Regions from separate parts of the Marinococcus salis genome, predicted to be linked through region 2. Evidence: riboswitches for the same ligand, from Rfam matches in the RefSeq annotation. Region 2 holds a riboswitch; the other holds the start of a gene.
What was found. Region 2 has a riboswitch for thiamine pyrophosphate ahead of ACTTK6_RS00090 (thiamine phosphate synthase). Riboswitches for the same ligand answer to the same signal wherever they lie in the genome.
Positions count from the first base shown of each region.

Region 1 (4,027 bases), on a different contig from region 2:
TCAGGCCGGAAAATAATCCTGAAAGTACGATGAACATAATCATTAATACTGAGGAGGACGCAAAAAACAATCCTAAAAGCGTTAAAATAAAAGCAGAGAGGGTGAACGGCAGTAATTTCACAGGAGTAAACCGCCTCTCAAGCCTTCTCGATAAAACAGCCGAGCCGAAGGCCAGGCATAATCCCCATCCAAAAAAGACGAGACCGATTTGAATAGAAGTTAAAGATAAAATTAAAGGGGAGTAAGCAAGCACGACAAAAAAACCATAATAATAAAACATGCCGGCAAGCGCACCCTTAATGAACGGCCCGTGTGTAAAAAGATGACGAAGCTCCTGCCATCCAGCCGTAGCTTTAGCTTTTTTAGGAGCGGGCGGATGGACGAAAAAGATAACTAAAATAAAAGCGATAAGCATTAAAAGACTTGTACCAAAAAAAGGAGCACGCCAGGATAGATCCCCGAGAAGGCCGCCTACAAGCGGACCGCCGGCGAGGCCCAGGCCAATTGCCGCCTCATACATACCTACCGCTGTTTCCACGCTCCTCGAGAGAGCGATTAACAGGGTCATAGCAGTGGCGAAAAACATAGCGTTGCCAAGCCCCCAGCCGCCGCGAAAAAGGGCCAGTTCAGTAATGCCTCCCGCCACACTGCAAAGCAGGGCGAAGGCTGTAACGATCAAAAGCCCGGCGCTCATCAGCCGTTTATCACCAAACCGGCTCGAAAGGATCCCGGCAGGAATCATCATGCAGGCCATCACTAAAATATAGGACGTAAAAAGCAGCTCCACCTGCCAGTGAGAAGCACCGATAGAAGCCGCGATGGAAGGAAGGACGGGGTCCACGACGCCGATACCCATAAAAGCTAAAAATGTGGCGAAGATCGTAATCCACCGTGCCCTGGTTTGAATATTCATAAAGCAGTCACTTCTCCTTATTGAATGAAGATAATACGTTGTCAGCTTGGTTTTTCAGATTTTCCATTTCCGTTTTAAACGTTGTCATCTGGTTGATTTTTTGGTCGAGCATATCAATCTGGGCCTGAAGGCTATCAGAAATTTGTTTCAAATCCTCGTGCTGCATCGTCGTTTCCTGTACCGACTGGTAGTGGCTATAGACTGTTTTTACCTGCTCTTTCAAATCGAGATACTGCTGCAGCTCCTGAAGAGAAAACCCAAGAACCTCCTTTGCGGTTACTACATTCTGCAGACGTTCAATATCCTGGTCATCGTACACTCTGGTTCCTTTTTCTGTACGCTCTGGTGCTGATATAAGACCAATTTGTTCATAATAACGTATTGCACGTTTCGTTAAGCCTGTGGTTTGAGCGGCTTCTTCAATTTTGTACAGCATGCATCACCCTCCTGTTAAGTTTCATGATATAACCTTAACGTTAACGTCATATTTTGTAAAGGCAAAATGGGGCTTTGACTTTCTGAAATAATGTGATACAGTGTAGACAACTTAATAGGGAATCCGCTAGGGGTGCCGGTAACGGCTGAGATAAGGACTATCCTTAATCCCTTTGAACCTGATCTGGTTAAGGCCAGCGTAGGAAAGTGGAGACGGTAGAATACGTCTATATCAGAAGCAGCAGCTTTATAATAGCGGACGTTTATTCGAAGCCACTCCACCAATGGAGTGGCTTTTTTTGCTCCATTGGTCTTTACTGCCCGTAGTGGTTCCCTCCTAATTTAAAGGAGGAAGTAACAATGAAATTTTCAGAGCTTTTATGGCAGGACACAGAGCACATTTTTGAAGCCTGCTGGGAAAATCCATTTGTGCAGGGCATCGGGAAAGGTGATGTCCCAAAAGAAGCTCTTATCCATTACGTGAAGCAGGATTTTGAATACTTAAATGCCATGATCAAGACAAAAGCAATTGGGATAACAAAATGCACGTCCAGAGAAGACATGATCATGTTTAAAGATACCATTGATTTTGTGTTAAACAGTGAAACGCACCCGCACCATAATTTATGTGCGCAGGCGGGAGTGGCTTATGAAGAATTGCAGGGCTACGCGCTTGCCCCGGCTTCCCAGCATTATGTGCTTCATATGCTGCACCATGCTGAAAAGGGCACACTTGGCGATGTGATTGCGGTAACGCTCGCCTGCCCGTGGGTGTATTTGTATGTGGGTGAAAGGCTGATGAAAGAAGTGAATCCGAACGAGGACCATCCGTTTAACGACTGGATTCGTTTCTACGGAGACCGTGAAGAGCGGGAAATGTACAAATATATTGACCGCCTTGATGAACTGGCAGAAACAGCTACAGAAGAAGAAAAGCAGCGTTGGCGGACGTTATTTATGGAAGGGTGCCAGCTCGAGTATATGTTTTTTGAGGACGCGTATCATGCAAAAGACTGGCCCTTTGCCAGAACATTAACAGACGGAAAAAAAGCTTAATGATAAACAAACGCTTAAACCTCAGGGATATCGTCGTTATCTCATTTATTTCAGCTGTTCTTGGTGTCCTTTATCTTCTTTGGGTACTGCTCGGACAAATTGTTACGGGCGTCCTCGGGCCAGTTGGGGGCGGACTGATGGCAGGCTTCTGGATCCTCGCTCCGGTAATATGCGCCTATATCATTCAAAAACCAGGAGCGGCGCTGCTGGCAGAGCTTATTGCGGCTGGCACTGAAGTTATGGCCGGGTCTGTGAGCGCGGGAGCAGTGCTCGTTCTCGGCTTCACGCAGGGGATTGCCGCAGAAATTATTTTTGCCATGTTTTTCTACCGAATCTTTCGTCTGCCGGTATTAATGCTTGCCGGAATGGCAGGGACGTCTGCTGCATTTTTAACCCAGTATATTCTTTATGGATTCAGTCAGTACGCAGGTTCTGTTGTTGTATTTATGCTGGTAACCATGCTTATAAGCGGTGCTCTTTTAGCCGGGTGGGCAGGGAAAAGCTTTACAGACGCCCTGGTAAAAACAGGCGTTCTCGACCGCTTTGCTCTTGGCCGCCAGCGTCGGGAAGGGCAGCAGAGGAACGCTGTATGATTTATGCAGAGAATGTAACCATTGCATATCCTTACGCTGAGCCTTCGGTAGAGGGTTTTTCGGCTGAAATACGTACTGGGGAAAACGTGCTGCTGCTCGGCCCGAGCGGCTCGGGTAAAAGTACGTTGGCACTGGCCCTTCAGGGAATTCTTCCGCGCTCAGTAGAGGCAGAAGTGTCTGGTGAATTGAACGTATTCGGAGAAAATCCAGCGGTGAAATGCATTACAGAGGCTGCCAGAGAGGCGGCTCTGTTGTTCCAGGATCCCGATACCCAATTCTGCATGCCGACAGTGCGGGAAGAGCTTGTATTTACGCTTGAGAACCTGCGCGTACCTGCGGAGGATATCGAAGGCCGGATGCTTGAAGCCTTGCAGTTCACAGGCATGCTTTCTTGTATTGACGCCCGTATTGACATGCTTTCCGGAGGGATGAAGCAAAAAATAGCTGTGTCCTGCATAGCTGCTGTGAATCCGGAGATCTGGATTTTGGATGAACCGCTCTCCCAGCTCGATCCGGTAAGCCGTGAAGCAGTGGCCGCACTTCTTGGCCGTATTGCAGAAGCCCCTGATAAAACATTAATTTTGATTGAGCATCAGCTAAATGAAGTGATGGAGTGGGTGAGCAGGGCGGTCGTATTGAACCGCAATGGTCAGGTGACAGCGGATGGAAGCCCCGGCCGTATATTTTACTCCCACGCTGCTGTACTCGAAGCAGAAGGAGTGTGGCTGCCTGCACCTGCAGAAGCGGGAAAAAAGTTGCTCAGAAAGACGGAGACAACCAAAGCTGCTCTTCCCGTCACTTTGCGGGAATGGGAGGTGTTTGCAGCGGATTACCCTGTTGCCGAGGTTCATGCATCTCTGCCGCAGTCGAAACAGGGGGGTGAGCCTTCTCAGAAGCCGCCTGTCCTGAAGGTGGAACGGGCGGCCTCTGCCTATAGTATGCAGACGGTTTTCGAAAACGTGTCTTTTTCCCTTTACCCTGGAGAAATGACTGCCGTCGTAGGGGCAAATGGAGCTGGGAAAAGCACACT
Region 1 covers NZ_JBQOJB010000006.1:142,976-147,002, forward strand. The annotation lists gene ACTTK6_RS07925 (MFS transporter) at 1-913, opposite strand, end outside; gene ACTTK6_RS07930 (MerR family transcriptional regulator) at 921-1,349, opposite strand; TPP riboswitch at 1,468-1,571, shown strand; gene tenA (thiaminase II) at 1,709-2,404, shown strand; gene ACTTK6_RS07940 (ECF transporter S component) at 2,404-2,997, shown strand; gene ACTTK6_RS07945 (ABC transporter ATP-binding protein) at 2,994-4,027, shown strand, end outside.
Region 1: it holds a riboswitch for thiamine pyrophosphate, as region 2 does, so the genes downstream of both, tenA (thiaminase II) here and ACTTK6_RS00090 (thiamine phosphate synthase) in region 2, are expected to answer to the same signal.

Region 2 (4,027 bases):
GTCATACTGCCAATGTTAAGCATTCGTTCATCCGCCTCCTACAAAATGAATGATTTCGATTCTGTCCCCGTCCTTCAAACCTTCTTCCTTGTGCAGTTCTTCCATCACAATAATCCCGTTTCGCTCCACCACCGTCTTCTTATGGGCTACTTGAAGCTCTTCCAGTAACTCGGCTACGGTTTGACTGTTCTCAATATTCTGTATTTGACCGTTAAGCGTGATTTGCATGAATGACTCCTCCTTTTCGTATTTTCGGATCCACGGCGAACAGCTGCTTCCAGTCTTCGCGAACGCTTTCCCCTTCAATCCGGGCAGCCATCCAGCTCCCACTCCGTGCTGAAAGAAGGATACCGTTTCTATAATGCCCGGTCATCACCCACAGGCCTTTGCTTGTTCTTCCCATATACGGCAGCCCGTCGCCTGTCTGCGGCCGGACACCGCTCCAGAATCTTTCAATCCCTGCATGCTTTAACCCCGGCACTAAATGCACGGCTGCTTTCATGAGCTTCTGCATTGAGGCTACCGTGACTTCCGTACTCGCGTCTCCGGGCTTCTCTGTAGCTCCGATAAAAATTTCTCCGTCCTTTTTAGGAACAATATACACTTCCGGAGTGTACAGGGTATGCTCCAAAGCAGCGTCCGGTAAGCGTACAGACAAGCATTCGCCTTTCACCGGATAGAGGCTGAATTCCCTCTCATCCAACAGACGGGCTCCGGCACTTCCTCCCGTAAAAACAACTTCATCTGCTTTGATGCTGCCTTCGCTTGTTTTCACTCCACAGACCCGGCCGTCAGCTTCTAAGAGTTGATCGACTGCGGTATTTTCCCGAATCACCGTTCCGTTGGCCTCCGCTGCCCTGGCAAGGGCCAATGTCCATTCATAGGCCCGGAGCTGCCCGTCTTTCGGTATAGACCAGGCCCCGTGGATGTGCTCAGAAAGCGCTGGCTCTTTGCTTCGCGTCTCCCGTGCTGAAAGCCATTTCGCGCCATAGCTGTGGCCTGATAACCGTTGATACTTTTCTGCTTCCGTTTTGTTCCATACCGGCTTCAGCATGCCATTATTTACGTAAGAAACGTCCATTCCACTGAGCGCTTCCACCTCCGGGACCAGTTCAGCAAACATAGCCCTGCTTTCGAGCGCAAATTCCTGAAAAAGATCTGAACCCTCCCACTCGGACTGCGCCCCAAGCATTCCGGCAGCCGCTTTCGAAGCACCGGCAGCTATGGAAGCTTTTTCGATTATCATAACGCGGCGGCCGCGTCTGCTTAACTGGTATGCAAGGGAACATCCCTGGACCCCCGCCCCAATAATAAGAACTTCAGTATCAACTTTCATTACTATCACTCCTTACCCTGGCCCGAAGCTGCTCTGCTGCCTCCCCGGGACAATCTCTTTCGTACAAAGCTGCGATGGCCGCTATCCCGGAGGCCCCGTTTTCTATGCACTCCTCCGCGTTTTCAGAAGTGATGCCCCCAATAGCAATTACGGGAATACGAACGCTTGTTACGGCTGCTTTCAGCGCCCCGAGCCCGCGCGGAGCCTTTCCGGGCTTGCTGCCTGAAGCAAAAACATGGCCAAAATAAAGCCAGGATGCTTCCTGTCGCTCACTTCTTTTCGCTGCCTCTGCGGAGTGCACAGACTGGCCCCAGCGCCCGTCAGCCGGGAAGTCTGTACGGCGCTCGGGCAGATGAGCGCCGGCCAGCTGATAAGCAGCAGCAAGCTCCGGCTCGTCATTTATTATAAGCTTCCCGGGACTTACTCCTTCTTCCAACGCCAGCTTCACAGCTGTTTCTTTTTCCTGCTTCGTCCACTCCGGTGCCCGTATATGCACATAATCAACGACGTCTGCCAGCTCCCTCGTCTTCCCCCACCACTCAGCCACCGGGATATCCGGCGGCGACACTGCGTGAATGCATGGCTTCGTCTTTTTATCCATAAAAAAGCCTCCTTCCAGAAGGAAGGAGGCTGCCTGTTAAAAGGTTCAACATGGCTGCTTCCCTCCGCTGGCTCTCCAGATCAGGTTCAAAGGGTTCCGGATCTTTCTCCGGTCTCAGCCTCAGCAGGCACCCCCAGCAAATATATATTTCCCCACAAAAAACCCCGCCTTCGTTAGAAAGCGAGGGGAGATAGTCGTATCAGCATCTCTTCCCCACTTCCCTCCGCTGGTATAATCCAGATCAGGTTCAAAGGGATCAGCTTTACGCCGTCTCAGCCAACAGGCACCCCTAGTGGTTCGATATTACTTATATCATAACGCGCTGCTTCGCTGCCGTCAATTTATCCCCAATCTTTAAACCTGAAAAATCGACAGTACTACCCATAAAGAAGGGACGCTTAAAATAGTCGTTACCAGCGTAATACCTGAAACGAGCTGGGGGTTGGAATCAAACTGTACCGAAATCATCGCCATAGTTGCTGCACTCGGCATCGCTGTAGAAACAACAAGCACAGTAGTAAGCGTGTCATTAGTCTGAAGCAATAACGCAATCAAATAAGCAAGCGCCGGAGCGAATACGAGTCGTAAAAACGTTCCAGCGCTCACGAGCTTCCAATCCATGCTTTTTACAGATATACGTGCAAGCTGCATACCCAGAATAATCATAACCACCGGAATCGCTGCACTGGCAAGCATATCAAGGGCTTCATAGTAGGTCGCCCCGATCGGTATCCCGGTCAGCTGAAAAAGGACGCCTGCGAGCAGGGCGTAAAATACCGGCATCCGCAGTACTGTGCGAAACGCATCGGCCGCATCCATATTGGTGCTGTTTGCAATATAGACGCCGACAGTGTTCATCAGCATCGTCTGGATGACCATAAAAACAATCGAATAGGCAAAGGCTGTATCACCGAAAGCAAAAGAAATCAAGGGAGCACCGTAATTGCCCGCATTCATAAATACGGTGGAAAGCATCATGCCGGTTTCATTTGCTTTTGGCCATTTGCGCAAGTAAGCCACCAGTTTGATCACGCCGGTCATTACCGCTAAAAACACCACGGAAAACAGAGCCATCGACAGCATGTCGCTGTTCAATTCCCTTTCATAAAACGTCCGGAAAACAAGCGCGGGCGTTAATACATAGAGAGCGACAGCTGACACCGGCCGAATGCCCACTGCCTGCCTTTTCTGCAGCAAATAGCCAATCGTAAATATTAAAATGATCGGGACCAATACATTGATCAGCACACCCATGCAGAGCCCTCCCTTCTTTCTTTAAATTTAATACACTTTAACGCCGGCCCTTTTCTGTCAGTAATCGTGCCGGAGCATCTGCTTTAAAATACGCTTCTCTTTACGTGATACAAGAATATACAAATAATCACCAGCCTGGATTACTGTCTCACCAATCGGCGTGACCAGCTCATCCTCCCGGACGATCGCGCTGATCAGCGCAGAGGCGGGAAATTCAATGCTTTGGAGCGTCTGGCCGACGATCGGCGTCGCTTCATTCGTTTGAAATTCCATAATTTCTGCGTTCGCTTTCCCGAGGGAGACCAGTTCCAGGGAATGGGTCGGGGCTTCCCGGAGCGGCCCGGACAAATGAAGCCATTTTGCCAGCGGAGCGATGGTCGCGCCCTGGATCAGCGCGGATGTGAGCACAATAAAAAAGACGACGTTGAAAATTTGGGTGCCCGATTCCACGCCGGCAACAATCGGATAGGTAGCCAAAATGATCGGCACCGCCCCGCGCAGTCCCGCCCAGGACAGAAATATATTCTGCTTCGGCTTGTAGCCGAAAAAAGAGGTCGACAAAAACGTGGCAAGCGGACGCGCCAAAAACATTAACACCGCTGATAAAATGAGCCCCATAGTGATGTTCGACCACGTCAGGATATCTCTTGGAAAGGCAAGCAGGCCCAGAATGATAAACATGCTTATTTGCGACATCCACGCCATTCCCTCATTAAACCGGTAAATCGGCTGGCGGTAGATCAAATCGGAGTTTCCTATCAAAAGTGCCGCTACATACACTGCCAAAAATCCGCTCGCACTCATGCTAGAGGTCACGCTGTAGGTTAACAGCGCAA
Region 2 covers NZ_JBQOJB010000001.1:16,383-20,409, forward strand. The annotation lists gene ACTTK6_RS00075 (thiazole synthase) at 1-23, opposite strand, end outside; gene thiS (sulfur carrier protein ThiS) at 28-228, opposite strand; gene thiO (glycine oxidase ThiO) at 212-1,336, opposite strand; gene ACTTK6_RS00090 (thiamine phosphate synthase) at 1,326-1,937, opposite strand; TPP riboswitch at 1,980-2,082, opposite strand; TPP riboswitch at 2,139-2,238, opposite strand; gene ACTTK6_RS00095 (AEC family transporter) at 2,292-3,191, opposite strand; gene ACTTK6_RS00100 (potassium/proton antiporter) at 3,249-4,027, opposite strand, start outside.